4 regions of the Pantoea brenneri genome follow, and region 1 is predicted to be linked to each of the others. Evidence: riboswitches for the same ligand, from Rfam matches in the RefSeq annotation. Region 1 holds a riboswitch; each other region holds the start of a gene.

Region 1 (8,123 bases):
GAAGGCTGTAAAGGAGATTAATATAGAAATGCATATGTTACCTATTTGCGATAAAATTAGTCAAGATTGCTATTCCGAGGTTTCTTATGGGTAAAATTTCCGAACGTTTGAGACATGCAAGAATGAGTGAGGGGTATTGCGTCATTTGCGGTTCATATGGTCTATTAAGTAAGGATCATGTTCCACCTCGTTGTGCAACGACTATTCAACCAATGTTTCAGAAAACAGTGTCTGAACATTATTCCTCTGATGAAATAAAACCAATAAATGCCCACGCCGGAGCGACATTTAAAACCATATGCAAGAATTGTAATGGCAACATACTTGGGAGTTTGGATCGTGAGATCAAACTTCCCATCGAGAACTTCATAAGTTTAATTAGGCAATATTTAGCTGGTGTTCATTTTTACGGAAACATTATCTCGACGCCTTTGAATGCAGAACCTTTTTTGCGTGCAATGGTGGGTCATCTACTCGCAGCAACATCCGTACAATTATGCAAAAATGCTCTTATTGATAGTGAATATTACACACCATTAAGAAGATTTGTTTTAGGGGAAAATAAAAAAATAGAAGATACTCATGATTTCTATTATTGGTTTTATCCTAACAGAACACAGATAACTGCTCAGCAAACTTCGTTTTTTAACAACGGTCATCTATGCCACTGTAGCTGTATGCACTTCTTCCCTATGGCTTTTTTAATTACTTTTAAAGATGAAGGGACATATCCGGCACATGCATCTAAGTTAAAAATTAATGACGAAAATTTATATTTCAATATGACGCAAGGAAATTTGGACTATGTCGCATTTCCATTCACAACCCTTAAAGCGAATCAAATGTTGCTGATGACAGACAGTTTCACTTCAGCAAGTTACCCTCAGAAATAAAGTCCCAAAAGGCCGCTTACGCGACCTTTTTTAACACAGCAATCATTGAGAGCGATCAAGTACCATGTACGCTGGCTCGCACATGCTGCCGCGTTCCTGTAACCAGTAGTAATCAAGATCGGCTACACGCACATTCAACCCCGAATCTACACGGTTTATCTGTAAGCGTAGCCCTACAGTGTCCTTGTAAGATAGACCGGATTTAACATTGTATTTGTACTTAACCCCACTTTCTTCTTCAAATGATTTGAGATAAGGAGTGATTTGTTTCTGAATTTCTTTTAGACAAACAACTTCGTTATTAAATTCAAATGGTTTCTCTATTTTTCCGTCAGGTACTGCTGCTTTAGAAGACATCGAGCAACATAATAAGAGTACTGCAATTGAATATTTCTTCACTTATCTTTCCTTATTGAAGATTAGTACTTAATACTTCACCAGTATCAGCGTTGTATGTGCAGGAGTACTCAATATTTTTGAACGCACCGAAACCGTTTTGAGCCTGTGCCCGATGCCCGTAAAGAGTCACTAATCTCCTGCTTCTATCGTGCCAGCTAAGAGATGAAAATTTTGGTTCTGTAAATCCATCAGTCCATTTAAATTCGTACTTAGCTGAATCCTCGACAGCTTTTGCACACATATAATCCCCACGTTCATGTTTCGAGATATAGCACTCTGGATTATCAAGTTGTAGGCATTCAGCTTCTTCATCTTTTGCTTTTTGTTCCTTCTCTACTGCAAGTGATGCCTCATGAGCGGCCTTTTCTTCCGTATTAGCTTTCTGTTCAGCTAAGTACTTTGCGTAATCTGTAGGGTTTTTAATGTTATTCTCGCGAGCGGTAGCAAATTCTTTGCCGTCTTCAAAGCCGAGTTTTTGTGCTCTGGCTTCGTCACTTGACGATCTGGCAGTACTTGCCACGAAAGCAAGTACAATGATTAGTACCGGCACCGTATAATTATTAACGAATTTATAGGGTAAGTACTTAGATCTCAGCGTTCCAAATGCCAGCACAGCCCATCCAATAGCGATAAGAGCAGCCCCAAGCTGGCTGGCTCCCGCGACGAAAAGCATCAGTACCGACCAGAAACCAACACCAGTAGCGAAAAAATCACCAAATTTCTCTATTGCTGCAAGCAATAAACAAACGCCCCAAATTGAGTAAATACCAACCTTTATAACCTTTTGCACTAATTTTCCCCTTTTCTATACCGCTCAGGCCATATAACGTTTACAGCTACTCCTATATAAGCGGCAATAATTCCCTCACCTTTAGGCCAATTTCGCTCAAGAGCGTTATAAAGTGTTCTTTCATGTAATCCGTTGTCTCTCGAAAGCTGTGCCAATGTTCCTCCTCGTTTCCTGATAGCCGCCAAAATATCCGCTCTGTGCCAGTTCTCAGTACTGGCATTTTGCTCCTTTATCTGCGATTCTGATTGATTATGAATACTCATAATGACCACTCGTTACTAACATTGAGAACATGATTGATCATTAAAAGGAATTCGTCAAATAAAAATAAGGAACAAAGTTCCTTTTAATGTGGTGGGTTGTGCATGTCTGGCAAAAAAGAAAGCGTTGAACAGTTCAGTGAAAGGCTAAAATCAATAGTACCTTCTGGTACAGGACGAGATTTCGCCAAAAAAGCAGGCATAGGGTACAGTACTGTACATAACTATCTTCAGGCTGTTTCAAGCCCAACTTTAGAAAATCTTATTCTACTGGCTAAGGCAGGAAACGTGTCGGTTGAATGGCTGGCGACGGGAAAAGAGTTTTCAAAAACGACAAGCACAGACCAAGTCGAAAAACTGCTAAAAATTCCTTTTATTGATGGCAAAGATTTCCTTTTACTGGACTCGAATGCTTTCCCCGATTTGCGGGATAAAAGGGCAAACCTTGCAGCCCTTCGCGTTAAGACTGATGTAATGGAGCCAACATTCATGGTAGGTAGCGTCTTGCTTATAAACCAGAACCAAAAGCAGCTACGGGATGGTAAAGTGGCAGCACTCCACAAAGAAGGAAACTACCTGTACAAACGAGTCCAAGTGGTGCCAGATGGATACAATTTAAGCAGTGATAACATCAAATACAGTGCGATGACCGTCAATCAGGATTCACTATCTTCCTTTGATGTGCTGGGAGAAGTAATGGTAGTACTTAATCAACTGTAATTTAACGCTCTCAGTGCATTTCTGAGGCGTTTTCTGACAGATTAGATACGTGATTACTGTTTTTAGCTACTTCCACTTCAGGGGCTTCCTGTGCGTTTTGTCCTCAGCACCATCATGAAAGGGGATTAATCGGATCGGGGTCGCTTCGCTCGGGCCAGTACTGACAAGGCACGTCGTACTTACCAATTCACTTTAGGTATTTCACTTGCTGTACTAACACCAATCGAGCAAAGCGAGAAGTAACGCCTTGCGTCTTTTCGAGTACCGCGAGAAAATCGCAACGTTACGATCTAATATTTGGTTTTTAAGAGGCTGACGAGCGAAGCGAAGTTAGTCTCTTCAGAGGCTGAATATCAGTAAGACACTATTCTTTGAATTAACGGAGTATCGGTTAATATTAATATAAGGTCGCAAGATAGTGAAAGGTACATTATACCGTAATAAAATCAATGAATTAGCGTGTTTACATGGTGTTTTTTGGTCGTATCTGTACTCATCTTGCGAAGTAAGGCTATAATTCTGCGAAGCAATTATTTCGCAGAATCATCAATCATATTCTGAAGTATTGCAATAATTTCCTGTGCTGATGACCCGTTATCATATATCTTATCAATTTCGTACTTATCGACTGGCGTTAAGTAATAGTGTCCATCCTGAGCTGCCTTAAACAGTCTTACGCCTTTCTTATGTGCTGTGACCAATGCTACAGATAACTGTTTAATGATTGTAAGAAACTTACGGACAGTATTAATAGTTGGTAGTGAATCCTCTTTGTACTTAGCTGAATAGTAATCTAACGAGTACTTAATAGTGTCTGTATTCACTTCATAAATATTAAAAAGTACATAATATACCTTCTTGTGTGGATATCCTTTCTTACCAGAACACTTAGTAATAATCTCATTAACAATTTTTTTTCCATTTAATGTAAGATCATTGTAACTACTAAAGTTACCAGCTATATTTTTAAATTCAGCATTGTTAAAATTTTGTTTTTTGCCTGCCATAAAAAATCCTGTTATAACCACCAAGTCTAATATAATTATGTTTTTTATTAATTAGCGGATATGATTAAATAAGTTTATAATGTATGTCTTGTTCCTTTATTACCATCAGCTATTTCTTTTGCATTCTTAACTTGCAATTCATTAGTTGATGGCATTAATGCCATTTTCAAAAGTATTATAACCGAAAGATTCTGGTGCTTTTTTATTACAGTTTAAATATTGCCATCCCAGCTTGAATGTCATCTTTCAGTAATTGATATGCTGTTTGCTATTGTTAACGCTATATTGTATTATCAGACAGCATACTTAATATAGGATAGAATCATTAATCGTTTCTAATATTTTTTCCATTAGCACACTTATTAATTATATCACATAAAATATATGTTCTTCCTGAACCATACTCAGCAGATACACACTTAAATTTGGTAAAATAAATGTAGGGTTAATTATTTACACGCTCCATATTGATAAATTTAGAAAGGCCGATTCATGCGAGTGAGTCGGCTTTTTTTTGGGGGGAGAGATTAGTTGTTTCGCCGAGGGCTGTGTAAATGCTTAAATTTTATTTTTTGATACCAATTTTTGTATTTCGTGAGTTTGTTATTTCTTAGCTTCTCTATGTATCCTTTTGGTAATCGCACTTTTAATATGTTACATATTCGTGCTGAGGTCATATCGCTACATAGAATGTTTTCATACTGATCAAAAGTCAGTGATATTTCTGATGCAATTGTTTTTTTACGTACTGATTTATTCAGCGTCTTTCTATTGGTGCGTATTTCCCTTTTTTTCAATTTTTATTCTCCATTATTTTTTCTTTTGCTAAGATATTGTTGCATCCATTTTGTTGCAACAATACTCATATCTGGTGGGGAATTGTTGAAATACATCATTTCATCATATTCTTCTTCCAGGCTTTTTAGATTAGATAATATTTCAATTTCTGAATTCTCTTTTACTTTCATTTTAATGCCTACGTGTATAAAATTTGGCTTCCAGATTTTAGTATAGGTCATAAAAAAACCTTGTTTCATGAGAAAATATCAGTTAATTATTGTCTCTACAGATTATTTCTGTTGAAGGTAATTACATAGCGGTAAGTAATTAATAAAGTAGGGCATCTACTTCATTTTCTAAACATGATTCAAAACTTCATTTGGCGATAATAATGATTAATTCTGTCCATAGATTCTATCTATAACCGTTTTATATGGATGAAGAAGAATCAAGCTTTTTGCTTTCCTGTGGGGTACAAAATGGGGTACAGACTGGGGTACAATGCTCAGTAGTGAGATTCGTAAAAACAACCGTAGACAAAAAGCAAACTCACATAACTCACTAATTAATAAAGAAATGTAATCAACATGACTCGGGGTGCCCTTCCACGTGAAGGCTGAGAAAAACCCGCTGACCTGAACTGGATAATGCCAGCGTAGGGAAGTCTGATGCCTGACCGCATTCGCCTTCTTATTCGCCGGTTGGGAGCTATGATGACAGATCAATCTCAACACCTTTCTGCTGCGCAATTCGCGCCCATTCTGCACCGTTTCCGCCGTCAGTCACCGCTGGTGCACTGCATGACTAACGACGTGGTACAAAACTTCACCGCCAATGTTCTGTTGTCGCTCAACGCTTCACCGGCGATGGTGATTGATGCGGAGGAAGCCGCGCAGTTCAGCGGCTTTGCCGATGCCTTACTGATTAACGTCGGGACGCTGACCGCTGAGCGCCAGCAGGCGATGCAGGCGGCGGTCACGGCCGCCAGGCAGGCGGGAACGCCCTGGACACTGGACCCGGTGGCGGTCGGAGCGCTGACGCTGCGCACCACCTTCTGCCAGCGGCTGCTGAGCCAGCAGCCAGCGGTGATCCGCGGTAACGCCTCAGAGATCCTGGCGCTGGCGCAACAGGCCAGCGGCGGACGCGGAGTGGATAGCCTGCATCAGGCGGATGCAGCGCTGGAGGCCGCCCGGCAGCTGGCTCGCGACTATCAGACGCTGGTGATTGTGACCGGCGAAGTAGATTACGCCACCGACGGTCAGCGCACCTTTGCCATTCGCGGCGGCAGCCCGTTAATGACGCGGGTGGTCGGTACCGGCTGTGCGCTGTCGGCGGTGGTGGCTGGCTTCAGCAGTCTGAGCGGCGATCGGCTGCTCAACGTCGCCAGTGCCTGTCAGGTGATGGCGCGGGCCGGTGAACAGGCGGCGGCAAGCTCAGCCGGCCCCGGCAGTTTTGCCACGGCGTTTCTTGATGCGCTCTGGACGCTGGAGGTGGACCATGAAACGCATTAATGCACTGACCATCGCCGGGACCGATCCCAGCGGCGGGGCAGGGATCCAGGCCGATCTGAAAACCTTTTCCGCGCTGGGCGCGTATGGCACCAGCGTGATCACCGCGCTGGTGGCGCAAAATACCCATGGCGTCCAGTCGGTCTACCGAATCGATGCTGACTTTGTGGCCGCCCAGCTTGATTCGGTGCTGGACGATGTGCGTATCGACAGCGCGAAAATTGGCATGTTGTCGGAAACCGCCATCGTCGGGCAGGTTGCGGCACGGCTGAGACGTAGCGCAATTCCTTTCGTGGTGCTGGATACGGTGATGGTGGCGAAAAGCGGCGATCCGCTGTTATCCGCCGATGCGATTGCCAGCGTCCGCGAACTGCTGTTACCACAGGTGTCGCTGATTACGCCGAATCTGCCGGAAGCAGCAGCGTTGCTGGGGTGCGCGGTGGCGGAGAGCGAAGCGCAGATGCGGGCGCAGGGCGAGGCGTTGCTGGCGGCGGGATGTCAGGCGGTATTGATCAAGGGCGGTCACCTGACGGCTGATAACAGCCCGGACTGGCTGATCACCCCTTCGGGCCAGCAGCGGTTCAGCACGCCGCGGGTTAATACCCGTCATACTCACGGCACCGGCTGCACGCTGTCAGCGGCGCTGGCGGCTTTGCGTCCGCGTCACGCCGACTGGGCTGATACGATCACCGAAGCGAAAGCCTGGCTGCAGCAGGCGTTGTTACAGGCGGATTCACTGGAGGTCGGTACGGGAATCGGGCCGGTGCACCATTTTCATCAGTGGTGGTAGCGGTGGATGTGCCATCCCGCGCTGAGGCGGCGGGACGGCACCGTTGCCGGGTCAGGGTGCTTCAAACCATGCGCTGTTGCGCTCGGCAATAGGGGTAATTGAGAAAATCATCTCCTGCAAATGACGGCGCATCGCGGCTTCGGCGGCGTCTGCGTCGTGATGTTTCAACGCTGCAAAAATCTCCTCATGCTGCTGAATCAGGCTTTCCGGCGGTGAAACCTCACTCAGGGTCAGAAAACGAACCCGGTCCATCGCCGCTTTAATGTTCTCGACGGTTTCCCACGCCAGCTTGCAATCAATACTTTCGGCAATCAGCCGGTGAAACTCATCATCCAGGCTGAGAAACGCCTGGCTGTCATGCCGCTCAGCCGCCATGCGTTGCAGCTGCAGGTTGTGTTCCAGCATCATCAGCGCCGGGTCGCCAATCTCCAGCGCCGCACGGCGCACCACTGAGACTTCCACCGCTTCACGGATGAAGCGGCCGTCCGCCACCCGTTTGGCGGAAATTTTACGCACAAAGGTGCCGCGTTGCGGCAATACCTGTACCAGTCCGGCTTCGGCCAGCTTGATGAACGCTTCGCGCACTGGCTGGCGTGAGACGTTAAAACGCGCAGAGACCTCTTTTTCCGACAGCAGCGAACCCGGCTGAATCACACAGGTCACGATATCTTTGCGCAAAAACCGGTAAATCTGCTGATTCACCGGTTCGCTGGTGGTAATGGTATAGGCGATCGACATGCAGCAATATCCATATTACGGCTGGCTGGTGCCAGCCCGAAGGGAAAGGGTCAGTCTAATCAGCACGCTGCGTCTGCGCCAGTGCTTTGTCATCATCGCATCAGGCGCGGGTCATGTACTGCTGCACCGTCGCACGCGCACCCTGGGTAGTCAGCTGCTGATAACAGGCGGTCAGCCGGGCGACCAGATCGGCGTTGTCTGCCAGATCGTCGCCGAAGATCTGGCGCAGGCCGAGCAG
Region 2 (8,123 bases), on a different contig from region 1:
GTTGGTGAACATCGTTGTCGCGGCACCTGGCCGCCCCGGCATTAAATCCTGGAACCACAACATTCCGATGCCAGCGATAATCCCGACAAACACCGCATTAAACAGCTGTAGAACCATCAGTGAGGTGCGCGAGTTGAACAGCACCAGCCCGAGATAAAACAGCACCCCTGCCGCCACCGCCAGCAGCATCAGCCGCCGCTTGCCCAGCCTGCGGGCGTAATGCCCGGCCAGCAGCATCACCGGAATCTCCAGCCCGGCCGCGGTCCCCATCAGCAAACCGGCCAGCTTTTCCGGCAATCCCAGCGTGGTACTGATGTAGAGCGGCATGTCGATGATGTACATGGTGTTGCAGGTCCACATGGTCACCGAGGCCAGAAACAGCAGCCGCACATCCCGGTCACGCCAGCCGCTTAACGGCAGACCACCGCTTTGCAGCAGCGGCTCAGCACGCGGCACCGACGGCAGGGTAAACCACACCAGTACGATGCAGATCAGGAACAGCGCCGCCGCCACCATAAACAGCGTCACGAAACCGTAGTTCAGCGCCAGGGCGAACGACAGCGGCGGTCCGATCACCCACGCCAGCGACAGCTGCGCACGCATCACCGAACTGAACATCACCGCTTCCCGCGCCGACTGGTCAGCATATTCACGCGCCAGCGCGAACAGCTGCGGCATCGACACGCTGGCTAAGGCAGACAACAGCACCCCGAGGGTAATCAGCGTCAGATAATGACGGGTAAAGGCAAACAGCAGCGCATTGACCAGCGCCATCAGGCAGCAGAACAGAATGATGTTGCGGCGATCGCCGACGCTGTCCGATCGCTTTGCCACCAGCATGCTTACCACAATACCGGCCACCGCATTGATAGTGAAAAAAAGCCCGACCCAGAATGGGCGGGCCTGCACCTCACGGGTCAGAAACAGGCTGAGGGTCGGTGCCTGCAATGCGCCCGCCACACCGAGCATGAACGAGGCGACCATAAAAGCGAGGTAAACCGGATTGATGCGGCGCTGCCGCGTTAACAGCGATTTCATACCGAAATCCCTTACAGGATGAACAGGGGAAGAGAAGAAGCGTAGACGATACCGTGCGGCATGAAAAAAGCCAGCAGAGATCATCTGCTGGCGGTGTAATTGCACCCTACTCAGAAAAGCATCCCGCTGAACAGCGGCATGAGGGTCGAACGCCATTCATAGCTGAATGCCTCCCGCTCTTCCCATAGAGCAAAGTTTGCCCTTAAAATGAGGCAAGAAAAACAGAGCGCTTTTCACCGGGAGTTCCCCTTTTATGTCCTCATCTCGCCTGAAGCAGCAGTTCATACGCCTGTGGCAAAGCTGCCAGGGTCAGACGCAGGAGATCACCCTGAGTGAACTGGCTGACCTGCTACACTGTTCACGCCGTCATATGCGCAACTTACTCAACCGGATGCAGGCGGCTGGCTGGTTAATCTGGCAGGCCGAAGCCGGACGCGGTAAGCGCTCACAACTCACCTTCTGCTACACCGGACTGGCGCTACAGCAGCAGCGCGCTGAGGATCTGCTGGATCAGGATCGCATCGATCAGCTGGTGCAGCTGGTCGGCGATAAGAATCAGGTCAGGCAGATGATTGGTGCTCACCTTGGCCGCAGTTTCCGTCAGGGAAAACACATTCTGCGGGTGCTTTACTACCGCCCGCTGCTGAATCTGCTGCCGGGCTCCGCCCTGCGCCGCTCCGAAACCCATATTGCCCGTCAGATTTTTAATGGCCTGACGCGCATAAATGAGGAAAACGGGGAAATTGAGGCCGATATTGCCCACCACTGGCAGCAGACTTCCCCGCTCCACTGGCGCTTCTTTCTGCGTCCGGCGATTCGCTTTCATCATGGCCGCGAACTGGAGATGGCCGATGTTATCGCCACGCTGGAACGTCAGCGTCAGCAGCCGCTGTTTTCCCATATTCAACAGCTCGACTCGCCCGCTCCGTGGACGCTGGATATCACCTTAAGCCAGCCCGACGACTGGTTACCCTGGTTGCTGGCCAGCGTCAGCGCGATGATCCTGCCACGCGAATGGCCCACGCAGCCTGACTTTGCCCGCCAGCCGATCGGCACCGGTCCTTACAGCGTGATCCGTAATCAGGAAAGTCAGCTGAAGATAGAAGCCTTTGATGATTACTTTGGCTTTCGCGCGCTGATTGATGACGTCTCTATCTGGGTATTGCCGGATATCAGCGATGAGCTGGTCTACGCGGGCGTGCGCCTGCAGGGCGACGGCGCGGATGAGATCCAGGAAGAGAGCCGGCTGGAAGAAGGCTGCTACTATTTGTTGTTCGATCAGCGTTCGGAAAAAGGCCGTGACGAGGCGATACGGCGCTGGGTCAGCTATCTGTTTAATCCTATCGCCCTGCTCAACCACGCCGGCGTCGGCTATCAGCGCTACTGGTTTCCGGCGTATGGTCTGTTGCCGCGCTGGCATCACCGCCGCGATCTGGCCCCGGTCGAAAAGCCGCCCGGCCTGACTCATCTGACGCTCACCTGGTACAGCCAGCACGTTGAGCACGAAGGGATCGCTAATGCGTTACGTCCGCTGCTGGCGCAGCACGGCGTCACGCTGGAGACGCGCGAGGTCAGTTACGAATGCTGGCATCAGGGCGACGCCGACAGCGACATCTGGCTCGGCAGCGTGAACTTCACACTGCCATTGGCCTGGTCGCTGTTCGCCCAGCTGTATGAGGTCCCGCTGCTGCATCACTGCCTGCCGATCGACTGGCACGCTGATGCCGCCCGCTGGCGTGAAAAAACGCTGCCGCTGGCCGAATGGAGCAAGCGGTTAGTGGAAGAGGCCGGTCTGCATCCGCTGTTCCATCACTGGCTGCTGCTTGAAGGTCAGCGCAGCATGCGCGGCGTGCGGATGAATACCCTCGGCTGGTTCGATTTTAAATCTGCCTGGTTTGCGCCGCCCGCGCTGTAACGCTTTCGCGCTGACGCTGAAATGACTAGAATGTGACGTTCTCAACGGGGTGCCGCCTGCTGACCGCAAACGGCTGAGAGAGACCCGTCGAACCTGATTCGGTTAATACCGACGTAGGGATTTGAGAGACCTGCTGCTCAGATCCTTTGCGACTCATCCCCTATTCTCCTGAAGGAGCGCAAAGTGTTTAACAAAGTTCTGCCACTGCTGCTGTTACTTTCCACCCCGGTACTGGCTGCCAAACCGGTTCTGACGGTTTACACCTACGACTCCTTCTCCGCTGACTGGGGCCCCGGTCCGGCGGTCAAAAAAGCCTTTGAAGCCCAGTGCGATTGCGAACTGAAATTTGTCACGCTGGAAGATGGCGTGTCGCTGCTGAATCGCGTGCGAATGGAAGGCAAAAACAGCAAAGCGGATGTGGTGCTGGGACTGGATAACAATCTGGTGCAGGCGGCGCAAAAAACCGGTCTGTTTGCCGCCAGCAAGGTCGATACCGCGCAGCTGACGCTGCCGGGCGGCTGGCACGACAGCACCTTTGTTCCGTTTGATTATGGCTATTTCGCCTTCGTCTATGACAAAACCCGCCTGAAAAATCCGCCGAAAAGCCTGAAAGAGCTGGTAGAGAGCCCGGAAAAATGGCGGGTCATCTATGAAGATCCGCGTACCAGTACCCCGGGATTAGGTCTGCTGCTGTGGATGCAGAAAGTCTATGGCGATCGGGCCCCGCAGGCATGGCAAAAGCTGGCGCAGAAAACCGTGACGGTAACCAAGGGCTGGAGTGAAGCCTACGGTCTGTTCCTGAAAGGCGAAGGCGATCTGGTGCTGAGCTATACCACCTCGCCGGCCTATCACATTATCGAAGAGAAAAAAGAGAACTACGCCGCCGCACCGTTTGCCGAAGGCCACTATCTGCAGGTCGAGGTTGCTGCGCAGTTAGCCAGCAGTAAACAGCCGAAACTGGCGCAGCAGTTCATGCAGTTTATGGTCTCGCCGGCGTTCCAGAACACCATCCCGACCGGCAACTGGATGTATCCGGTGATCGATACCACCCTGCCTGCTGGCTTCGCCACGCTGCAGGTGCCCGCCACCGCGCTGCACTATTCGCCGGAAGAGGTAGCCAGCCAGCGCTCTGGCTGGATTAGTCAGTGGCAACGCGCCGTCAGCCGCTAATGCCGCGCTGGCTGATCCCCGGTTCGCTCGCCACGCTGCTGTTAATCAGCGTGGCGCTGTTCGCCTTTATCTCACTGTGGAATGCCGCGCCGGTCACCGACTGGCGTAGCGTGCTGCTGGATGAGTACCTGCAACACGTTGTGGCGTTCTCCTTTGGTCAGGCGCTGCTCTCCGCCCTGCTGTCGCTGCTGCCTGCGGTGCCGCTGGCGCGCGCCCTCTATCGCCGCCGCTTTCCCGGCCGTCAGCTGTTGCTGCGTCTGTGCGCCATGACGCTGGTGCTGCCGGTGCTGGTGGCGGTGTTCGGCCTGCTGACGGTTTATGGCCGCGTCGGCTGGCTGGCACAGTTGTGTCAGTGGTTGGGCATCGACTATCACTTCTCGCCCTATGGATTGCAGGGCATTTTGCTGGCGCATGTCTTTTTTAACCTGCCGCTAGCTACGCGCCTGATGCTACAGGCGCTGGAGAGCATACCGGCGGAGCAGCGTCAGCTGGCCGCACAGCTTGATCTGCGCGGCTGGCACCACTTTCGCCTGCTGGAATGGCCGTGGTTGCGTCGTCAGCTGCTGCCGACCGGCGCGCTCATCTTTATGCTCTGCTTCGCCAGCTTCGCCACCGTGCTGTCGCTGGGCGGCGGCCCCCAGGCCACCACCATTGAACTGGCGATCTTTCAGGCACTCAGCTACGACTACGATCCCGGTCGCGCCGCATTGCTGGCGCTGATTCAGCTCAGCTGTTGCCTGACGCTGGTGCTGCTCAGCCAGCGATTCAGTAAAGCGATACCCGCCGGCACCAGCCAGCTGCACGGCTGGCGCGATCCGCAGGATTCGCGTCTGGCCCGGCTAACGGATGGGTTGCTGATTCTGCTGGCGTTACTGCTGCTGCTGCCGCCGCTGGCGGCGGTAGTGGTGGATGGCTTGCACGGCGGACTGCGCGGCGCACTGGCCCAGCCAGCGTTGTGGCAGGCGACCCTGACCTCATTGCGCATCGCGGTCGGTGCCGGCCTGCTGTGCGTGATACTGACGCTGATGCTGCTGTGGAGCAGTCGCGAATTGCGTCTGCGTCAGCGCCCGCTCGCCGCACAGCTGATCGACACCAGCGGCATGCTAATTCTGGCGATGCCCGGCATCGTGCTGGCGACCGGCTTCTTTCTGCTGTTTAACGCCACCGTTGGCCTGCCGGCGTCGGCAGACGGGCTGGTGATCTTCACTAATGCGCTGATCGCCATTCCCTATGCGCTGAAAGTGCTGGAAAACCCGATGCGTGACGTCGCCGAGCGCTACGGCAGGCTATGCGATTCACTGGATATCCACGGCTGGAACCGGCTGCGGTTGATAGAACTGCGTGCGCTGAAACGTCCGCTGGCACAGGCGCTGGCGTTTGCCTGCGTGCTGTCGATCGGTGATTTTGGCGTGGTGGCGCTGTTTGGCAATGCCGACTTCCGCACCCTGCCGTTCTACCTTTATCAACAGATCGGTGCCTATCGCGGTGCCGACGGTGCAGTGACCGCCCTGCTGCTGCTGCTGCTCTGTTTGTTGCTGTTCACCCTGATGGAAAAATTACCGGGCCGCCATGCTGACACTGAATAACCTTACTTACCTTTATCAGCATCTGCCGATGCGCTTCAGCCTGCACGCCGAACGTGGCGAGCGGCTGGCGATCCTCGGGCCAAGCGGTGCCGGAAAAAGTACGCTACTCAGCCTGATCGCCGGTTTTCTGCCGATCCGCCAGGGCACGCTGATGATTGATGGTCAGGATCATAGCCACAGCGTGCCAGCCAGACGGCCGGTATCGATGCTGTTTCAGGAGAACAATCTGTTTCCGCACCTCAGCGTGCAGCAGAACATGGCGCTGGGCTTGCACCCGGGATTGAAGCTCAACGCGGAGCAGCGCCAGCAGCTTGCTGCGCTAGCCGAACAGGTGGGATTAGGCGATCTGCTGGCGCGACTGCCGGGCGAATTGTCGGGGGGCCAGCGTCAGCGGGTGGCGTTGGCACGCTGTCTGCTGCGCGATCGCCCGGTGCTGCTGCTGGATGAGCCCTTTTCGGCGCTGGATCCGGCGCTGCGCAGCGAAATGCTGCAGCTGGTGCGCTCGGTGTGCGAAGCCCGCAGCATCACGCTGCTGATGGTGTCGCACAGTCTGGAAGATGCGCAACAGATCGCGCCGCGCAGCGTGGTAATTGTTGATGGACGGGTTTACTGGGACGGCGAGACCCGACAGTTGCTGTCGGGCGAGACGCGGGAGGCTGATGTCCTGGGCATCCCGCGCCGCTAACCGGTGATTATTCGAAAAAGACCTGCCACAGCAGATGACGGAAAATCGGCATCATCGGATGGAACTGAATGCCGACCAGGGCGGCGATGGCGATCACCAGCCCCAGCGGTCCCAGCCAGCGCAGTCGTTCCGGCGGCAGCCAGGCGGTCGCCCAATCCTGACTCTTGCCGCTGCGCCACCAGCGCCAGCCTAACCAGCCGCCCAGCCACACCACTATCGCTGCCGTCAGCAGCAGCCACTTAAAGTTACCGCCCTGCGCCGCCTCGGGCACATCGACTGCCACACCAGCCAGAATGCCGGGCAGCAGATAGAGCGGTGGCCACAGCAGGCAGCCAATCAGATTCGGCGGCAGGAATTTACGTACCGGCAATTCCAGCATACCGGCCGCCAGTGGGATCAGCGGGCGCGTCGGGCCGACAAAGCGTCCGACCAGAATGGTAAACATACTGTGCTGATGCAGCGCATGTTCGGTTTTATCCAGCAGCCCTTTGTACTTTTGCAGATACTTCCAGCGATGCAGCGGTCCCTGAAATTTCCAGCCGATACCGTAAGAGACCCAGTCGCCAATCAGGCAACCGGCAAACCCGGCCGCCCAGGCCGGATAGAGACCAATTTGTCCGCTCCCGACCAGCGCGCCCAGACTCGCCATCAGCACGGTTCCCGGCAGCAACAGCCCGACCAGCGCCAGAGATTCCAGAAAAGTGACCAGCGCAACCGCAAACAGCGCCCACTCCAGCGACTGCGTAAACAGGTGTTGAACCCAGGCTTCCATAAACTTCCTTAGAAAAAGCAGAAGGCTGGATTGTCCTGAGCCAGCCGCACAGCGTCAAGGCAAGAATTGTAGGACAATATTGACAAAAGCCAACCGCGGGAACTGTATAAATATCCATGTTATACTGAGCGGGTTTTATCACCGTTCAAAAATCCTGAGTCTGGAGACGATGTGAATAGGCCCCGCGCAGGTTTTCTGCTTACCCGCCACTGGCGCGACACCCCGCAAGGCAGTGAAATTGTTCTCTGGCTCGCCACCGATCAGGGTGCCCAGCGCGTGGTGCTGCCGGCTCAGGAGTCGGTCGCGTTTATTCCGCGTGAGTTTCAGTCTCAGGTCAGTGAGCTGCTGAAAGATGAGCGTCAGCTGCGCATCCAGCCGCTTGAACTGAAAGATTTCCGCCAGCGCCCGGTAGCCGGGATCTACTGCCGGCAGAATCGCCAGCTGCAACGCATCGAAAAGCTGCTGCGCGAACAGGGCATCCCGATCTATGAAGCCGATATCCGCCCGCCCGAGCGCTACCTGATGGAGCGCTTTATTACCGCGCCGGTCTGGTTTGACGGCGAGCCGCAGGGCGACAGCGTGGTAAATGCCCGGCTGAAACCGCATCCCGATTATCGGCCGCCGCTCAAGTGGGTTTCGCTGGACATTGAAACCACCCAACATGGCGAGCTTTACTGCATCGGGCTGGAGGGTTGCGGCCAGCGCCAGGTCTATATGCTGGGTCCGCCCAACGGCGATGCCAGCGCGCTCGATTTTGAGCTGATCTATCTGGAGACGCGGCCGCAGCTGCTTGAGGCGCTGAACCAGTGGTTCGCGCAGCACGACCCCGATGTGATCATTGGCTGGAACGTGGTGCAGTTTGATCTGCGGGTATTGCAGAAACATGCCGATCGCTACGCTATTCCGCTGCGTCTGGGCCGTCAGCAGACGACGCTGGAGTGGCGTGAGCACGGCTTT
Region 3 (8,123 bases), on a different contig from region 1:
AGCCCGGCGATATCATCGCGGTTGAGTCACCTTCCTTTCACGGCATCATGCAGACGCTGCGCGGCTTTGGCATTCGCGCCATTGAGATCCCCACCGATGCGGTGACCGGCATCAGTCTGGAAGCACTGGAACTGGCATTTGATCAGTGGCCAATCAAAGCGGTGGTGGTGGTACCGAACTGCAATAACCCGCTGGGTTTCATTATGCCGGAACCGCGTAAACGCGCCTTGCTGGCGTTGGCGCAACGCTTTGACGCCGCGGTGATTGAAGACGATGTCTATGGTGAGCTTGCCTGGGAATATCCGCGTCCGCCGACCATCAAAGCGTTAGATCTGGATGGCCGGGTCCTGCTCTGCAGCTCGTTTTCTAAAACGCTGGCACCCGGATTACGGGTTGGCTGGGTGGCACCGGGCCGCTACCGGGACCGCGTCCTGCATATGAAGTACATTGTTACCGGCTCTACCGCCACGCAACCGCAACATGCTGTGTCGGAGTTTATTCGTCAGGGCCATTATCAACCCCATCTGCGGCGGATGCGGCAGATCTATCATCGCAACTATGAAACCTTCAGCTGCTGGGTGCGTCATTACTTCCCCTGTGGGATTTGCGTGTCCCGTCCGCAGGGCGGTTTCCTGATGTGGATTGAGTTGCCGGAGCCCTTTGATGCCGTTCGTCTTAATCGCGAACTGCGTGAATCTAAAATTCAGATCGCCGTCGGCTCACTGTTTTCCGCCTCGGGCAAATACCGTAACTGTCTGCGCTTAAACTACGGCTTGCCGATCACTGAACAAACCGAACAGGCGGTGGCGCGGGTAGGGGCAGCCGTCGAGCGGGCGATGCAGGCCTGCCAGCATGATGATCTTCCTGCCGCCTTATCGCCCGATTTGCTGGTGGCTAAGTAGGAAAGAAGCAGGGCCAGAAAGAGGAGGGAACTGGCCCTGGTCAGGTAACCGTACCTGACGAAGGCCACACTAAACGGCTGTCTGACACCGCGCCAGTGACTGATTGGCTAACTGCGCGCGGTATTCCTGATTTATCGCTGCCGTTACAGCAGTTTGATTATTTTTGCGCGCTGTTACCCAACAATACTCACGCTGGCTGCGCCGGTTCAGCCAGCGCCAGCAGGGTACGCGTCGCTTCATGCCAGTCCTCTGCCTCGGTGATGGCGCTTACCACCGCAATGCCGCCAACGCCGGTCGCCAGCACCGCGGGTGCCCGCGCAACGGAGATACCGCCAATCGCCACGGTCGGAATGTGCGTCAGGCGGGTCAGATGTCGCTGCAGTTCTGCCAGTCCCTGCGGCGCGGATGGCATCTGTTTAGTGCGGGTCGGAAAAATATGCCCGAGCGCGATGTAAGAGGGCTGAATGGCCAGCGCACGATCCAGTTCGGCATCATCATGGGTTGAAATGCCGAGTCGTAATCCCGCCTGGCGGATTTGTGCCAGGTCCGCCACCGCCAGATCCTCCTGACCCAGATGGACACCGTAGGCCTGATGCTTTATCGCCAGCCGCCAGTAGTCATTGATGAACAGGCGCGCATCGTAGCTTTTGCCCAGCGCAATGGCCTGGGCGACGGCCGCTTCTGCCGCCTCGTCCGACTGATCTTTGATGCGCAGTTGCAGGGTACGGACGCCGGCATCTAACAGGCGTTCGATCCATTCAACACTATCGACTACCGGATACAGGCCGAGACGCGACACAGTAGCAGGAAATGCGGACATAGTTACTCCTCCTTCATGGCATCTGCCGGATGATAAAGCTCACCACCCCGGCTGCGAAATTGTTCAGACATCTGTGCCATGCCAACCTCAATCGGCTGCGCGCTGGCTTGCTGGCGTGCGGCAAAATCCCGTACCTCCTGAGATATTTTCATTGAGCAGAATTTAGGGCCGCACATTGAGCAGAAATGGGCCACCTTGCCGGACGCCTGAGGCAATGTTTCGTCATGCATCGCGCGCGCCGTATGCGGATCGAGTGCCAGATTGAACTGATCTTCCCAGCGGAATTCAAAGCGCGCTTTTGACATCGCGTTATCCCGGATCTGCGCGCCCGGATGGCCTTTGGCGAGATCGGCGGCATGAGCGGCGATTTTATAAGTGATCAGACCCTGCTTCACATCCTCCTTATCTGGCAGACCAAGATGTTCTTTGGGCGTGACATAACACAGCATCGCACAGCCGAACCAGCCAATCATTGCGGCGCCGATACCGGAGGTAATGTGGTCATAGCCGGGCGCAATGTCGGTGGTGAGGGGACCAAGCGTATAGAAGGGGGCCTCGTGACACCGATCGAGCTGCTCTGTCATATTACGGCGGATCATATGCATCGGGACGTGGCCGGGGCCTTCAATCATCACCTGCACATCATATTCCCAGGCGATCTGCGTTAGCTCGCCCAGCGTTCGCAGTTCGGCGAACTGCGCTTCATCGTTAGCATCCTGAATCGAGCCTGGACGCAAGCCATCGCCCAGCGACAGTGAGACATCGTAGGCCGCGCAGATTTCACAGATTTCGCGGAAATGCTGATAGAGGAAGCTCTCCTGATGATGCGACAGACACCATTTCGCCATGATCGATCCGCCGCGCGAGACAATCCCGGTCAGCCGTTTTGCCGTCATCGGCACGTAGCGCAGCAGTACGCCCGCATGAATGGTGAAGTAGTCGACTCCCTGTTCAGCCTGTTCCAGCAGCGTATCGCGGAATACTGCCCAGTTGAGCGCTTCGGCCACGCCGTTCACTTTCTCCAGCGCCTGATAAATCGGCACTGTGCCGATTGGCACCGGGCTGTTACGCAAAATCCATTCGCGCGTTTCATGAATATTACGGCCAGTAGAGAGATCCATCACCGTATCGGCGCCCCAGCGGGTCGACCAGACCAGTTTCTCTACCTCCTCCTCAATCGACGAGCTGACCGCTGAATTGCCGATGTTGGCATTCACCTTGACCAGGAAGTTACGCCCGATAATCATCGGTTCCGATTCAGGATGGTTAATGTTGGCGGGAATAATCGCCCGGCCAGCCGCCACTTCCTGACGCACAAACTCCGGGGTGATGTTATCTGGCAAATGCGCGCCAAAACTGTGGCCCGGGTGCTGTTGCAGTAACACCTCGCTGCGAATTCGCTCACGGCCCATATTCTCCCGCAGGGCGATGAACTCCATCTCCGGCGTCACGATGCCCTGACGGGCGTAATGCATCTGCGTGACGCAACGGCCAGCAAGGGCGCGACGCGGGGTGGGCAGCGCGTCAAAGCGCAGATGATCGAGGCTATCATCCGCCAGACGCTGCTGGGTATAGTCTGAACTGCGCTGTGGCAGTGGCTGGCTATCATTGCGTTCTTCGATCCAACCTGCCCGCAGCTTTGTCAGCCCGCGATGCAGATCAATCTGCGCGGCGGGATCGCCATAGGCACCGGCGGTGTCATAGACCGGCACCGCCTCATTCTGCTCATAAAGTGGCTGATCTTTACTGCCGCCGACCGGGGTCGGACTGAGCCTGATTTCGCGCATCGGTACGCGAATATCCTCCCGACTGCCGGTAATCCAGATGCGTTCAGAACGGGGAAATGCGCTGCCGCCTTGCAGTGAATCGATAAATTCCTGCGCCAGGGCACGCTGTTCACGACGGGTCATTTTTGGGTCAGACATAGCAATCTTCCAGTTGAGTGGGAATGATGCTTGTCCGGAGTTCGGAAGGAGTAACAGCACGGGCAGTGCAAGAGACTGGCGTACCGACAATATTTACTCTTGTTCCCTTCGCAGGTTCTAACCTGATCAGGTTCCGCGGATCCCGAATTAACGGTCTCAGCCCAACTGGGCACTCCGACAAGAATGCGGTTTTACGCTGCGGCTGGCAGAGCGCCCGCTGAAGACGAAAAACCTTAACGTTCTAACAGAAAAAAATGGGTTCTTCTGGCCTCAGCCATCAGAACCCCTTCAGCATAAAAGGGCTGCAACTGAATCACAACCCCTTTACCTGCGTTTAACCTTATGCCGGACGAGCAATCTGGCTGTCATTGGCCACCGGCGGTGGTGCCAGATGGTTATCCCACGCCAGCTGGATCAGCTTGTCTTCCAGCGTAAAGCGCGCCTCCAGCACTTCACCGACTTCAGATAGCGCCTGCTGGAACGTCATGCAGTTATCATCATCGATCGCCTGCTGCAGATGGCCATCATACAACTGCATCAGGCGCTCAGTGTTGGCTTCCAGCGGGGGATAGATTTGGGCCGCCGCGATCATCGGGCTGTCACCACTCATCTCACTGATGATGCGTTCATAAATACTAAAGTGACCGGCGGAAAGATAATCGACCAGGCCATGACAAAAGTTATCCAGCGCCTGCTCATCAAGGCGGGTCAGGGCTTCTTTATTCGGTTTAAGTCCGACCAGATGGTAATAGGTTACTAACAGCTGGCGACGGGCTTCCAGCCACGAATCGACCAGTTCGTTACTGCCACCTACGCGTTCGGCCAGGACGTCTAACTGGTTAAGCATATCTAACTCCATGTGAGTTATAGTTGTTCATCTACACACTTAACATCAGGACTTCAGCGTGCGAGTTGACGCTAAGGATGACGAAATAAATGCAATGCGAAATCTCAAGCGTAGACGCTGGATGGTGGATTGTCAGCCACGAGCAGAAACTTTGGTTGCCGCAAGGTGATTTACCCCACGGAAGCGCCGAAAATTTCGGTCTGACGGGTACCAAAGCCCGACAGATTGGCGAGTGGCAGGGGGAAAAAGTCTGGCTGATTTGCGAGCTACGTGCAGAGAGCATGTTCTCGGTACGGCAACTGATCGATCTGGATGTGGGGCTGTTTCAGCTGGCGGGACGCGGCGTGCAGCTGGCGGAGTTCTACCGTTCCCATCGCTGGTGTGGCTACTGTGGTCACGAAATGCACCACAGCAAACATGAGTTTGCCTGCCTGTGCAGTCATTGCCGCGAGCGCTATTATCCGCAGATTGCGCCCTGCATTATCGTGGCGATCCGGCGTGGCGATGAGATCCTGCTGGCGAATCACGCCCGTCATCGTAATAACGTCTATACCGTACTGGCTGGCTTTGTCGAAGTCGGCGAGACGCTGGAACAGGCGGTGGCACGTGAAGTGATGGAGGAGAGTAATATCCGCGTCAAAAATGTCCGCTACGTCACCTCCCAGCCGTGGCCATTCCCGCAATCGCTGATGACGGCGTTTATGGCGGAATATGATAGTGGCGATCTGCAACATGACGGCAAAGAGCTGCTGGATGCGGCCTGGTTTCGTTTTGATGCCTTGCCCTTGCTGCCGCCACCGGGCACCGTGGCGCGCCGCCTGATTGAAGATACCGTCGCCCTGTGCCGCGCCGAAGCGTGAAAGTGCTACACTACACGCCTGAAATTGAGAGAGTAATGAAATGAGTGAACTGAAGAACGATCGTTATTTGCGTGCCCTGTTACGTCAGCCAGTAGATGTAACGCCAGTGTGGATGATGCGCCAGGCCGGACGTTATTTACCAGAATACAAAGCGACGCGCGCCGAAGCGGGTGACTTTATGTCGCTGTGTAAAAATGCTGAGCTGGCCTGTGAGGTGACGCTGCAGCCGCTGCGCCGCTATCCGCTGGATGCTGCAATCCTCTTCAGTGACATCCTGACTATCCCTGATGCGATGGGCCTGGGCCTCTATTTCGAAACCGGCGAAGGTCCGCGCTTTTCGCATCCGATTACCTGCCGGGCAGATGTAGAGCGTTTGCCGGTGCCCGATCCGGAAATGGAACTGGGTTACGTAATGAACGCGGTACGCACCATCCGTAAAAACCTGAACGGCGACCTGCCGCTGATCGGATTTACCGGCAGTCCGTGGACGCTGGCTACCTACATGGTGGAAGGCGGCAGCAGCAAAGCGTTCACCAAAATCAAAAAGATGATGTATGCCGATCCCGCCACGCTGCATGCGATGCTGGATAAACTGGCGGACAGCGTTATTCTCTATCTCAATGCCCAGATTCGCGCCGGTGCGCAGTCAGTGATGGTGTTTGATACCTGGGGCGGCGTCCTGACCGGCCGTGATTATCGCGAGTTCTCGCTGCACTACATGCACAAAATCGTCGATAGCGTGCTGCGTGAAAACGACGGTCGTCGGGTGCCGATTACCCTGTTCACCAAAGGGGGCGGGCAGTGGCTGGAAGCGATGGCCGAAACCGGCTGCGATGCGCTGGGCCTCGACTGGACCACAGATATCGACGATGCACGCCGCCGTGTCGGTGACAAAGTTGCGCTGCAGGGCAACATGGATCCTTCAATGCTCTATGCGCCACCCGCCCGTATTGAACAGGAAGTGGCCGGGATTCTGCAGCGCTTTGGCAATGGCACCGGTCATGTTTTCAATCTCGGTCACGGTATTCATCAGGATGTCCCGCCGGAAAATGCGGGCGTGTTTGTTGAAGCGGTGCACCGTTTATCGCGTCCTTTCCATCAGGAGTAACCATGGATATTGCCGCACTTCGCGCTGAGCAGTTGCAACGCGCCGCTGATGTGGTGCGTGAAGATGACTTTGACGTATTGCCGCCGCGCTTTATTGGCGGGGCGGACGTCGGATTTGAACAGGAAGGTGCCGTCACCCGGGCGGCGCTGGTGGTGCTTGAGTGGCCTTCGCTAACGCTGGTGGAACATCGCATTGCGCGTATTGAGACCACCATGCCTTACATTCCCGGCTTTCTCTCCTTCCGTGAGTATCCGGCGTTGATGGCCGCATGGCAGATGCTGGAGCAAAAACCGGATCTGCTGTTTGTCGACGGTCACGGTATCTCCCATCCCCGACGGCTCGGCGTTGCGTCGCATTTTGGCCTGCTGGTCGATGTGCCCACCATTGGTGTCGCGAAAAGTCGTCTGTGTGGCCGGTTTGCCGATCTGGATGCGCAGCCTGGCAGTCGTCAGCCACTGATCGACAAAGGCGAACAGATAGGCTGGGTATGGCGCAGCAAGCAGCGTTGCAATCCGCTGTTTGTCGCCACCGGTCATCGTGTCAGCCTGGATACCGCGCTGCAGTGGGTCGAAAACTGTACGCGTGGTTACCGGCTGCCGGAACCGACCCGCTGGGCCGACGCGGTTGCCTCGAACCGAACCGCTTTCCAGCGCTGGCAAAACGCGCTTTAACACTGTTTGTGCTGCGCTTTTGCAGTTACACTGCCGCCAGCGAAACGAATAAGAGCCACCTTTATGTTACAAAATCCCGTTCATCTGCGTCTGGCGAAGCTGGAAAGCTGGCAGCATCTTACTTTTATGGCCTGCCTGTGTGAGCGTATGTACCCGAATTATCGGGCATTCTGCGAGCAGACCGAATTTGCCGATCCGGCACTCTATCGCCGCATTCTTGATCTGATCTGGGAAAACCTGACGGTCAAAGATGCGAAGATCAACTTCGACAGCCAGCTGGAAAAACTTGAAGCTGCCATTCCTGATGGTGATGCGTTTGAGGTTTACGGTGTGTATCCGGCGATTGATGCCTGCGTGGCATTAAGCGAAGTGGTTCATGCGCAGCTGAGCGGCGACACACTTGAGCACGCGATTGAAGTCAGCGAGACCTCAATTACTACCGTTGCCATGCTGGAAATGACCCAGGCTGGACGCGAAATGACCGACGAAGAGCTTCGTGAAAACCCGGCCATCATTGATGAATGGGACCTTCAATGGGAGATTTTCCGCCTGCTTGCCGAGTGCGAAGAGCGTGACCTTGAATTAATCAAAGGCCTGCGATCGGACCTGCGTGAAGCGGGAATTAGCAACATCGGTATAAATTTCCAGCAGTAAGGCGACAAAACGTGACTTCAGGCCCGAATTAGCGCGCCTGGAGGCTTCACATCGGCCCCCTCTCTGGTCTACATTTGGGGGGCTGAAAATTGTGGCTATCGGTGCGTGCAGGCTGAAGAGTGCCAGAATATGGCTTTTCCCTCGCACTCGTTGCTTAGCAAGCGATAAATACACTTTAAGGATAACTTATGAACAAGACTCAACTGATTGATGTGATCGCAGAAAAAGCTGACCTGTCTAAAACCCAGGCAAAGGCAGCGCTGGAATCTACTCTGGCTGCGATCACTGAGTCTCTGAAAGATGGTGATGCTGTACAACTGGTTGGTTTTGGTACTT
Region 4 (8,123 bases), on a different contig from region 1:
GGATGCCTGGAACCATGCTGGTTTCGCCGATGTGATTACCCATCTGCCCAATCGCCCACGGTTAATTCGTGATATCCAGCAGCTGTCGGTTACTGCGCCGCACAGCCGTTTCCGCCTGATTCTGATCGACTGCATCGATATTCCACGCGCTTATGAACTCTCCCGCACCGTCGGCATTGCGCCGATGGAAAAACTGCTGCGGCAGATGGCTGAGCAGGTAGCCGCCCGACTCAACCTGCCCGCCGGGGATACGCTTTATTCCTTTGCCCCCGGTCGTTTTGCGCTGATTCAGCCGTGGTCGGGCCGCTATACGGCACACAATATGATCGACGTGCTGCAGGGAATGAAAGCCGATCTGTCGGAAAACATTACCCTCGATCTGGATATCTTTACCGGCGAAACCGGGTTCGTGCCCGGCCAGATTAACGCCAATGAGATGGTCCGTCAGGCGGTCAGCGCGCTGCATGAAGCGATAGATGAAAACATCAGCGCGATGTCTTTTGATGAAAGTTACGACACCCGCCGTACCGACGACTTTATGATCATGAACGATCTGGCGCAGGCGCTGAAAAAGGATGAAGGCCTCTATCTGGCGTATCAGCCGAAAGTCTGCCTTAAAACCGGTAAAACTGTCGGGCTGGAGGCGCTGATTCGCTGGCATCATGCCGAACGTGGCGAGCTGTTCCCGTCTGAGTTTGTCCCTTTAGCCGGCAAAACCAATCTGATCTCCGACCTGACTAACTGGGTCATCGATCATCTTATCGAGCAACTCGCGCGCTGGAACCGCGAGTACAGCCTGATTCCGGTGTCGATTAACGTCAGTGAGCGGGACTTCTCTAAAGTGGAGTTTGCCGATTCGCTGCTGGCGAAACTGCAGGCGGCACAACTGCCAGCTTCGGTGATTGGCATTGAGTGTCTGGAAAATGAGCTGATCACCGAGAGCAACGTCGCTATCCGCGGTCTGGAAGCGCTGAAATCGCACGGGTTTGTTATTTCGCTCGACGATTTTGGTACCGGCTACAGCAACATCAGCTATCTGCAGGATATCCCGCTGGACGTGATCAAAATCGACATGTCGCTGATATCCCGTATGGCTGAAGATGACTCATCAAAAATTATCGTTAAGCGGATTATTCAGATGCTGAAAGAGCTGAATTATACCGTGCTGGCGGAAGGGGTGGAGACCGAGGCGACGCTGTCATTACTGAAAGAGTACGGATGCGATCAAATTCAGGGCTACTTCTTCTCTAAACCACTGCCTGCCAGCGACATCGAACACTGGCTCTATCAGAAACCGTTGTGATACTAAGCCCGCAGCAATCGCTGCGGGCTTAGCCGATCACTGCCCGTCGATAGCGTAACGCTCAACCGGTGTAATCTTTTTAATCAGCCGGTTATCAAACAAAAACTGCTCATAGGCCTGATAACGGGCACGGTCCAGCTTCGCCGGATCGGCAGCAAACAGCGGCAGCGAAGCCTGCCACGCCTGATGGTTCAGCGGCGTATTCAGTTCAGGATGCCGGGCGGCAAAAGTCTGCCAGCTGGCTTCAGGATGAGCCTGCAATTCCGCGTTGCCGCGTTTAAGCGCCCGCAGGAACTTTTTGATTTTCTCTGCGTGCGCTTCATCGCGGTTAGCGACAATAATCAGCTCGTCATAGGCCGGCACGCCATAATCCTCGACCTTAAACACCACCGGAACTTTACCCTGCAGCCTGATTTCCAGCGCTTCAATATTCCGATAGCCGCCAATTACCGCATCCACCTGGCCGGTCAGCAGGGCACTGGTCAGCTGGAAATTGACGTTAATCAGCTTCACCTCGCTGGCCTTCACCCCGTCATGCTGCAGCATCGCCTCCAGCGTGGCCTGCTCAATCCCGCTGACCGAATAGCCGATCCGTTTACCCTTTAAGTCTGCCGGTTTTTTTACCGTCTTATCCAGCGTAATCAGGGTATTCAGCGGTGTGTTTATCAGGGTGCCGACCCGCATCAGCGGTAATCCCTGGTCAGCAAAGAAATGCAGCTGCGGTTGATAGGTAATGGCTAAATCTGCCTGCTTCGCCGCCACCAGCCGTGGAGGTAGCGCCGGGTCGGACGGTGGAACCAGGGTGACATCCAGTCCTTCCGCTTTAAATGCGCCGATTTGCTGCGCCACCATAATCGGCGCATGGTCTGGGTTGATATACCAGTCGAGCATCAGCGTCAGTTTTTCTGCTGCATGAAGCGGGCTGGTGAGTGCGGCGCTGATGATCAGCGTCGACAGAAAAGGTTTAAGCATCAGTTTTCTCGCAGGGTAGAGGTCATGAGGAACTCTCCGGCGCCCAGTCGATCAGGCGGCGAAGCAGGGCATCGACGGCCAGCCACAGCGCCAGCGTCATCAGCACCAGAATAAACAGCGCGGCAAAACAGATATCACTCTGCATCCGGGCGTTGGCATTAAGCATTACGTAACCCAGCCCTTCGGCCGAACCGACCCATTCGCCAATAATCGCGCCAATCGGTGCCACGGCCGCCGCCATTCGCAGACCAGAGCCGAGCGCCGGCAGGGCGGCCAGCAACCGGACATGACGCAGTTGCGATCCGTGCGAGGCACCCAGCGTGCGAGCCAGATCGAGATAACCCGGACTGACGCGGCGCAGGCCATCGTAAAATGCCGAGGTCACCGGGAAGAAAATCACCAGTACCGCCATCGCCACTTTGGCGCTCATGCCGAAGCCAAACCACAGTACTAACAGCGGTGCCAGCGCAAATACCGGGATCGCCTGACTGGTGAGCACCAGCGGCATCATCCAGCGCTGCAGACGCGACGAAAAAGTCATGCCGAGCGCCAGCAGGCAACCCAGCGCCACGCCAATCATCATACCGCTCAGAATTTCAGTGAAGGTAATCAGGCTGTGATAGCCGAGCCAGCTCTTACTGGTCCATAACGCCTGCGCGACCGCTGCTGGCGAAGGCAGCAAAAACGCCGGCACCGGCAGCAACGTCACCAGCCACCACAGCGCAATCAGGCCGCAGAACAGAGTGATACCACGCCACAGCGGGGCAAAGCGGCTGAGGTGTTTCATAGCGCCACCTTAGCCAGCTGTTGCAGTAAAGCGGCCTGGCTGCGCATCACGCCAGCATCATCAGGCGCGCGCGGCGGCTGACCCGCTAATGGCGGGCAGGGTTCAATGCCTGAGCCGGTAAGCACCCGCATATGATGGCTGAGTCGGCAGGCTTCCGCCGCGTCGTGGGTAATCAGCAACACGGTATGCTGCGCCAGCACCCCGGCGGCGAGGGTCTGAATCTGGCTGCGGGTCAGCGCGTCGAGCGCGGAAAAGGGCTCGTCCATCAGGACGATCGGCTTTCGTGCATATAAGGTGCGCGCCAGCGCAGCCCGCTGCCGCATGCCGCCAGATAGCGTGGCGGGCCGCGCCGTTGCGTAGCGAGTCAGACCGACCCGTGCCAGCAGATGATGCGCCCAGTCGCGGTCCGGTTTTTCGCCATGCAGACGGCTGGCGAGGCAAACATTCTGCTCCACGTTCAGCCACGGATAGAGCAAATCCTGCTGGCCCATCCAGGCGATCCGACCGGCCAGCGGCAGGCCATCACTGCCGCTGATCTGGCCGGAAGTCGGCGGCGTCAGGCCAGCAATGACCCGCATCAGGCTACTTTTCCCGACGCCGCTGGCACCCAGCAGCGCAGTGCAGGCCGCCGCAGGGATCTCCAGGTTGAGTGAGTCGAATAGCCGATGCGATCCCAAATCCAGCCTGAGCTGACGGACAGAGATGCCCGGCGGTGATAACAGCGTTGAACGGCTCATTGGGATGACGTCAGTTGCGGGTCGAGGCCCATCTGCCAGAAGGCAGATTCCAGTCGGGTGGCGGTGGTAAATATCGTCGCCAGCTGATCGAATCGTTCAGCCCCGGCGCGCTGGTGGGCCAGGGTTTCAAACAGATTCAGCGCGGCGCTGACGCCGGCCAGATAATCGGCATCGCCGTAATTGCGGATCCAGTCGGCGTAAGGATTGTCTGCGAGCACCGTCGCGGGATGATGTAACAGCGTCAGGCCGATTTCAGCATAGCCGGCAACGCATGGCATTAACGCGGTCATCAATTCAAGTGCATCTCCGCTGTGGCCGACATCCAGCACGTAACGGGTGTAGTTGATTGTTTCAACGGCTTCGGCCTGGCGGGCCAGCGCAGCTTCGCTGATTCCCCACTGCTGGCAGTAAGCCACATGCAGCGGCAGTTCATTGACGATGGCGTTGAGAGAAGCCGTAGCCGCGCGCAGTGCTGCCGGGTCCTGCAGTTTACTGACCAGCAGTCCATAGGCGCGGGCAAAGTGCAGCAGAAACAGATAATCCTGGGTGAGGTAATGACGAAAAGCGGCGGGAGGCAACTGACCCTGACCGAGTTGCTGCACAAAATCGTGCGACACGTAGGCGTGCCAGTGATCGCCAGCCTGTTGACGCAGGCGGCCATAAAAGCCGGTCTCGAAAAGTGCAAGTGACATAGGATCCCCATTAACGGTTCGTTAACATAAGGAGATCCGGGCATACGATGAAGAACAGGCAAAAACGCAGAAGATGGTGCAGAAACGCTGCCGACCCGTCCCTTCGCTGGCATGACCCAGATCAGGTTCAAAGGGTTCGGCTTGCGCCATCTCAGCCCATTACAGGACACCCCTCGGAGACGTTTGTTATACGATAATTGTTAGCTGAATACAACGGCAGGCCGCAGGCCAGCTCAACCAGCAGCCCGCTTGTTGCTGCGGGTCGGCTGACCAGAATAGCCTGTTCTGTCGATACAAGGTGACAGCGTCACTCCAGATCTTCACCATTGCTGGCGATGACTTTTTTATACCACCAGAACGATTTTTTCCGGCTGCGCGCCAGCGTACCGTTGCCCAGATCGTCACGATCGACATAAACAAATCCGTAACGTTTACTCATTTCGCCGGTCGAGGCGGCAACCAGATCGATGCAGCCCCAACTGGTGTAACCCATCACCGGTACTCCGTCGGCAATCGCATCGCCCATCACCCGGATATGTTCACGCAGATAGCTGATGCGGTAATCATCTTCAATCTCACCGGCATCATTGAAGGTATCGCGTGCGCCCAGACCATTTTCGACCAGAAACAGCGGCTTCTGGTAGCGGTCATACATCATATTCATGGTGATGCGTAAGCCAAGAGGGTCAATGCCCCAGCCCCATTCACTGCGCGTCAGATGCGGGTTGGTCAGAGATTTCACCACGTTGGCGGCGCTGCTGTTAAGCTCGTTCATCTCCGCCGACGCGCAACGCGAGGCGTAGTAGCTGAACGAAACAAAATCGACGCTGTTTTTCAGGATCTCCGCATCGCCGTCATCAATCTGCAGGCTGACTCCTTTTTCACGAAACAGGCGGGCCGCGTAGGCGGGATAGTACCCGCGCGCCTGCACATCAATGAAGAACAGGTTTTCCCGGTCTTTTTCCAGCGCTGCCCAGACATCTTCCGGTTTGCTTGACCACGGATAGAAGTTGCCGCCTGCCAGCATGCAACCGACCTGATTGGCCGGATTTATTTCATGGGCGATTCTGGTCACCAGCGCGCTTGCCACCAGCTCATGATGGGCTGCCTGATACTTAACCTGCTCATGATTTTCACCTTCTTCAAACACCAGCCCGGCGCCCGAGAACGGACTGTGCAGCAGAATATTGATCTCATTAAAGGTCAGCCAGTACTTCACCAGACCGTCAAACGCTTCAAAGCAGCTGCGAGCATAGCGGGCAAAAAAGTCGATCATCTTGCGGTTGCGCCACGAGCCATATTCAGTAACCAGATGCATCGGTACATCAAAGTGACAGAGCGTAACCAGCGGTTCGATATTGTATTTCCGGCACTCTTCAAACACCGCGCGGTAAAAAGCGATCCCCTGCGGATTAGGCGTCAGCTCATCCCCATTCGGATAGAGACGGCTCCACGCGATGGAGGTACGAAATACGCTGAATCCCATTTCCGCCATCAGTGCGATGTCTTCCGGATAGCGATGATAGAAATCAATTGCGTCGTGGCTGGGGTAAAACTCATCGTCACGCAGGGTGAAGCGCTGCTCCAGGCCTAACTTTACCGGCATCCGGTGCGGACCGTGGGGGATCATGTCAACGGTGGTTAAGCCCTTTCCGCCTTCACGATAGCCACCCTCAGCCTGATTGGCGGCTAACGCGCCGCCCCATAAAAATCCTTGCGGGAATCTTGATTCAGACATGAAATCCTCTGTTTCGGGTCAGCATTGCCCGTTAGTTGGCGTTAATCGCGTTGGTTCGCTCGGTTACCGCAGCCGGTGCTGATGCGGCCGCTGTGGCTGGCTCGGTTTCAGGAATGTCCTCGAAACCTAAAATCAGCGTCAGCACAAATGACAGCACGACCGACAGCACCATCACCGCCGCGACCCAGACGATAGTCATCGGATTAGCGGGATCAAAAAATTGTACGCTGGTAAACAGGCCGGGCGAGGCCATCGAATGACTGGCCAGGCCGCCAATACCGGCTACTGCGCCACAGATAAAGCCGCTGATTAAACAGGCTATCAGCGGACGTTTCAGCCGGACCGCCACGCCATACAGCGCCGGTTCTGAAATGCCAGCGATAATCGCCGACGCCGCCGCGGCCAGCGCGGTCTGACGCAGTTCACGGTTTTTGGTTTTGAACGCCACCGCCAGCGACGAGCCACCCAGTGACAGGTTGGCACCGATTTCGGACGGCATCACCATTCCCTCTTTGCCGGTTTCAGCAATGGTCTGGATGATGGTCGGCGTAAACACCCGGTGCATTCCGGTCATCACCAGCAGCGGCCAGATGGCACCCATAATTGCCACCGACAGCCAGCCGAGATAGCCGTGAACGGTATACACCAGCGCCGAAATCCCGCTGCCGATCCAGATACCAATCGGCCCGATCAGGACGATGGCGATCGGTGCAGCAATCAGCACAATCAGCATCGGTTTAAGGAAGTTTTTTGTCACCGCCGGGGTGATGCGATCGACGCCGCGTTCAATGTGCGACAGGATCCAGGTCATCACCAGCGCCGGAATAACCGTGTAGGTATATTTCACCGCGGTGACCGGAATGAAGGCAAATTCTACCGGCTGGCCCTGCGCCGCTTTAGCCATCAGCTCGATGAAATTGGGGTGCACCAGCACCCCGGCAATGGCAATCGCCAGCGACATGTTGGTTTTAAATTTCAGCGCCGCCGACGCCGCCACCATCACCGGCAGGAAGAAGAACGCCCCGTCGCCAATCACATTCAGGATCACCAGGGTTGATGAGCCTTTTTCAAAGACTCCAGCCATGTCGAGGATCATCGCCAGCAGTTTGACCATCGATCCGCCGATAATAGCCGGAATTAACGGTGACATGGTGCCCACCAGCGCATCGAGAATCCCTGCGCCAATCCCTTTTAAGGTCAGCTTACGCTTCACCGGCGCAGAGGCGCCGCCGCCAGGCGAACCCAGTTGCATTATCGCCTGATAAGCCTGCGACACATTGTTGCCAATAATCACCTGGCACTGGCTGTCGTTGTGCACCACGCCCATCACGCCATCAATGGCTTTTAATCGCACAAGATCGACCTGCGTCTGATCTTTAACCACAAAGCGCAGGCGAGTCATGCAGTGGGTGAGCGCGTCAATATTGGTGAGGCCACCTAACGCGTCGACGATAGCGCGTGAAACCTCGGCATAGTTTCTGGGCATGATGGATCTTCTCTGTAGGGTAATCGGTCAGTGTTATGTTTTATGCCCTGACTAAGCGGCGAATAGGAAACCGGTTTCACAAAATCATGAAGATCTTTATTGGATGCGACAAGCGCTAAAAATACTCAATTTTTGGTTTTGTGATGGATGTCACCACGCGAGTGGATGACAAGCGGCGGCGTGCCGGTGAAAATATTTCCAATAATGAGAGGCTTAGGTAGACTGGAAACCGACGCAGTGAAGGAGCAGTGAAATGGCAACGATTCAGGAAGTAGCCGCGCGGGCAGGCGTTTCAAAAGCCACGGTGTCGCGGGTGTTGTCCGGCAACGGCTATGTCGGGCAGGAGAAGCGCGAACGGGTACTGCAGGCGATAGCCGAAACCGACTACCGGCCGAATCTGCTGGCGCG

Evidence for each region. Region 1 has a riboswitch for thiamine pyrophosphate ahead of thiM (hydroxyethylthiazole kinase). Riboswitches for the same ligand answer to the same signal wherever they lie in the genome.
Region 2: linked by a shared signal. The riboswitch ahead of thiB (thiamine ABC transporter substrate binding subunit) and the one ahead of thiM (hydroxyethylthiazole kinase) in region 1 are both predicted to bind thiamine pyrophosphate.
Region 3: linked by a shared signal. The riboswitch ahead of thiC (phosphomethylpyrimidine synthase ThiC) and the one ahead of thiM (hydroxyethylthiazole kinase) in region 1 are both predicted to bind thiamine pyrophosphate.
Region 4: linked by a shared signal. The riboswitch ahead of tenA (thiaminase II) and the one ahead of thiM (hydroxyethylthiazole kinase) in region 1 are both predicted to bind thiamine pyrophosphate.

The regions. Positions count from the first base shown of each region.
Region 1 covers NZ_JBCGBG010000001.1:472,373-480,495, forward strand. The annotation lists gene AABB92_RS02110 (chaperonin) at 87-893, shown strand; gene AABB92_RS02115 (hypothetical protein) at 936-1,292, opposite strand; gene AABB92_RS02120 (hypothetical protein) at 1,303-2,082, opposite strand; gene AABB92_RS02125 (helix-turn-helix domain-containing protein) at 2,082-2,345, opposite strand; gene AABB92_RS02130 (XRE family transcriptional regulator) at 2,448-3,062, shown strand; gene AABB92_RS02135 (hypothetical protein) at 3,593-4,069, opposite strand; gene AABB92_RS02140 (hypothetical protein) at 4,870-5,088, opposite strand; TPP riboswitch at 5,433-5,528, shown strand; gene thiM (hydroxyethylthiazole kinase) at 5,563-6,360, shown strand; gene thiD (bifunctional hydroxymethylpyrimidine kinase/phosphomethylpyrimidine kinase) at 6,347-7,147, shown strand; gene AABB92_RS02155 (GntR family transcriptional regulator) at 7,199-7,885, opposite strand; gene AABB92_RS02160 (mannitol dehydrogenase family protein) at 7,986-8,123, opposite strand, start outside.
Region 2 covers NZ_JBCGBG010000003.1:414,030-422,152, reverse strand. The annotation lists gene AABB92_RS15470 (MFS transporter) at 1-1,038, opposite strand, end outside; gene sgrR (HTH-type transcriptional regulator SgrR) at 1,292-2,953, shown strand; TPP riboswitch at 2,989-3,091, shown strand; gene thiB (thiamine ABC transporter substrate binding subunit) at 3,137-4,123, shown strand; gene thiP (thiamine/thiamine pyrophosphate ABC transporter permease ThiP) at 4,099-5,709, shown strand; gene thiQ (thiamine ABC transporter ATP-binding protein ThiQ) at 5,693-6,394, shown strand; gene AABB92_RS15445 (DedA family protein) at 6,402-7,166, opposite strand; gene polB (DNA polymerase II) at 7,338-8,123, shown strand, end outside.
Region 3 covers NZ_JBCGBG010000013.1:4,297-12,419, reverse strand. The annotation lists gene AABB92_RS23150 (aminotransferase-like domain-containing protein) at 1-902, shown strand, start outside; gene thiE (thiamine phosphate synthase) at 1,090-1,722, opposite strand; gene thiC (phosphomethylpyrimidine synthase ThiC) at 1,725-3,647, opposite strand; TPP riboswitch at 3,734-3,834, opposite strand; gene AABB92_RS23135 (Rsd/AlgQ family anti-sigma factor) at 3,988-4,494, opposite strand; gene nudC (NAD(+) diphosphatase) at 4,584-5,354, shown strand; gene hemE (uroporphyrinogen decarboxylase) at 5,395-6,462, shown strand; gene nfi (deoxyribonuclease V) at 6,465-7,133, shown strand; gene AABB92_RS23115 (YjaG family protein) at 7,197-7,787, shown strand; gene hupA (nucleoid-associated protein HU-alpha) at 7,976-8,123, shown strand, end outside.
Region 4 covers NZ_JBCGBG010000002.1:42,709-50,831, forward strand. The annotation lists gene AABB92_RS11020 (sensor domain-containing phosphodiesterase) at 1-1,303, shown strand, start outside; gene AABB92_RS11025 (ABC transporter substrate-binding protein) at 1,340-2,275, opposite strand; gene AABB92_RS11030 (ABC transporter permease) at 2,298-3,062, opposite strand; gene AABB92_RS11035 (ABC transporter ATP-binding protein) at 3,059-3,799, opposite strand; gene tenA (thiaminase II) at 3,796-4,491, opposite strand; TPP riboswitch at 4,573-4,675, opposite strand; gene AABB92_RS11045 (6-phospho-beta-glucosidase) at 4,799-6,229, opposite strand; gene ascF (PTS cellobiose/arbutin/salicin transporter subunit IIBC) at 6,261-7,715, opposite strand; gene AABB92_RS11055 (LacI family DNA-binding transcriptional regulator) at 7,969-8,123, shown strand, end outside.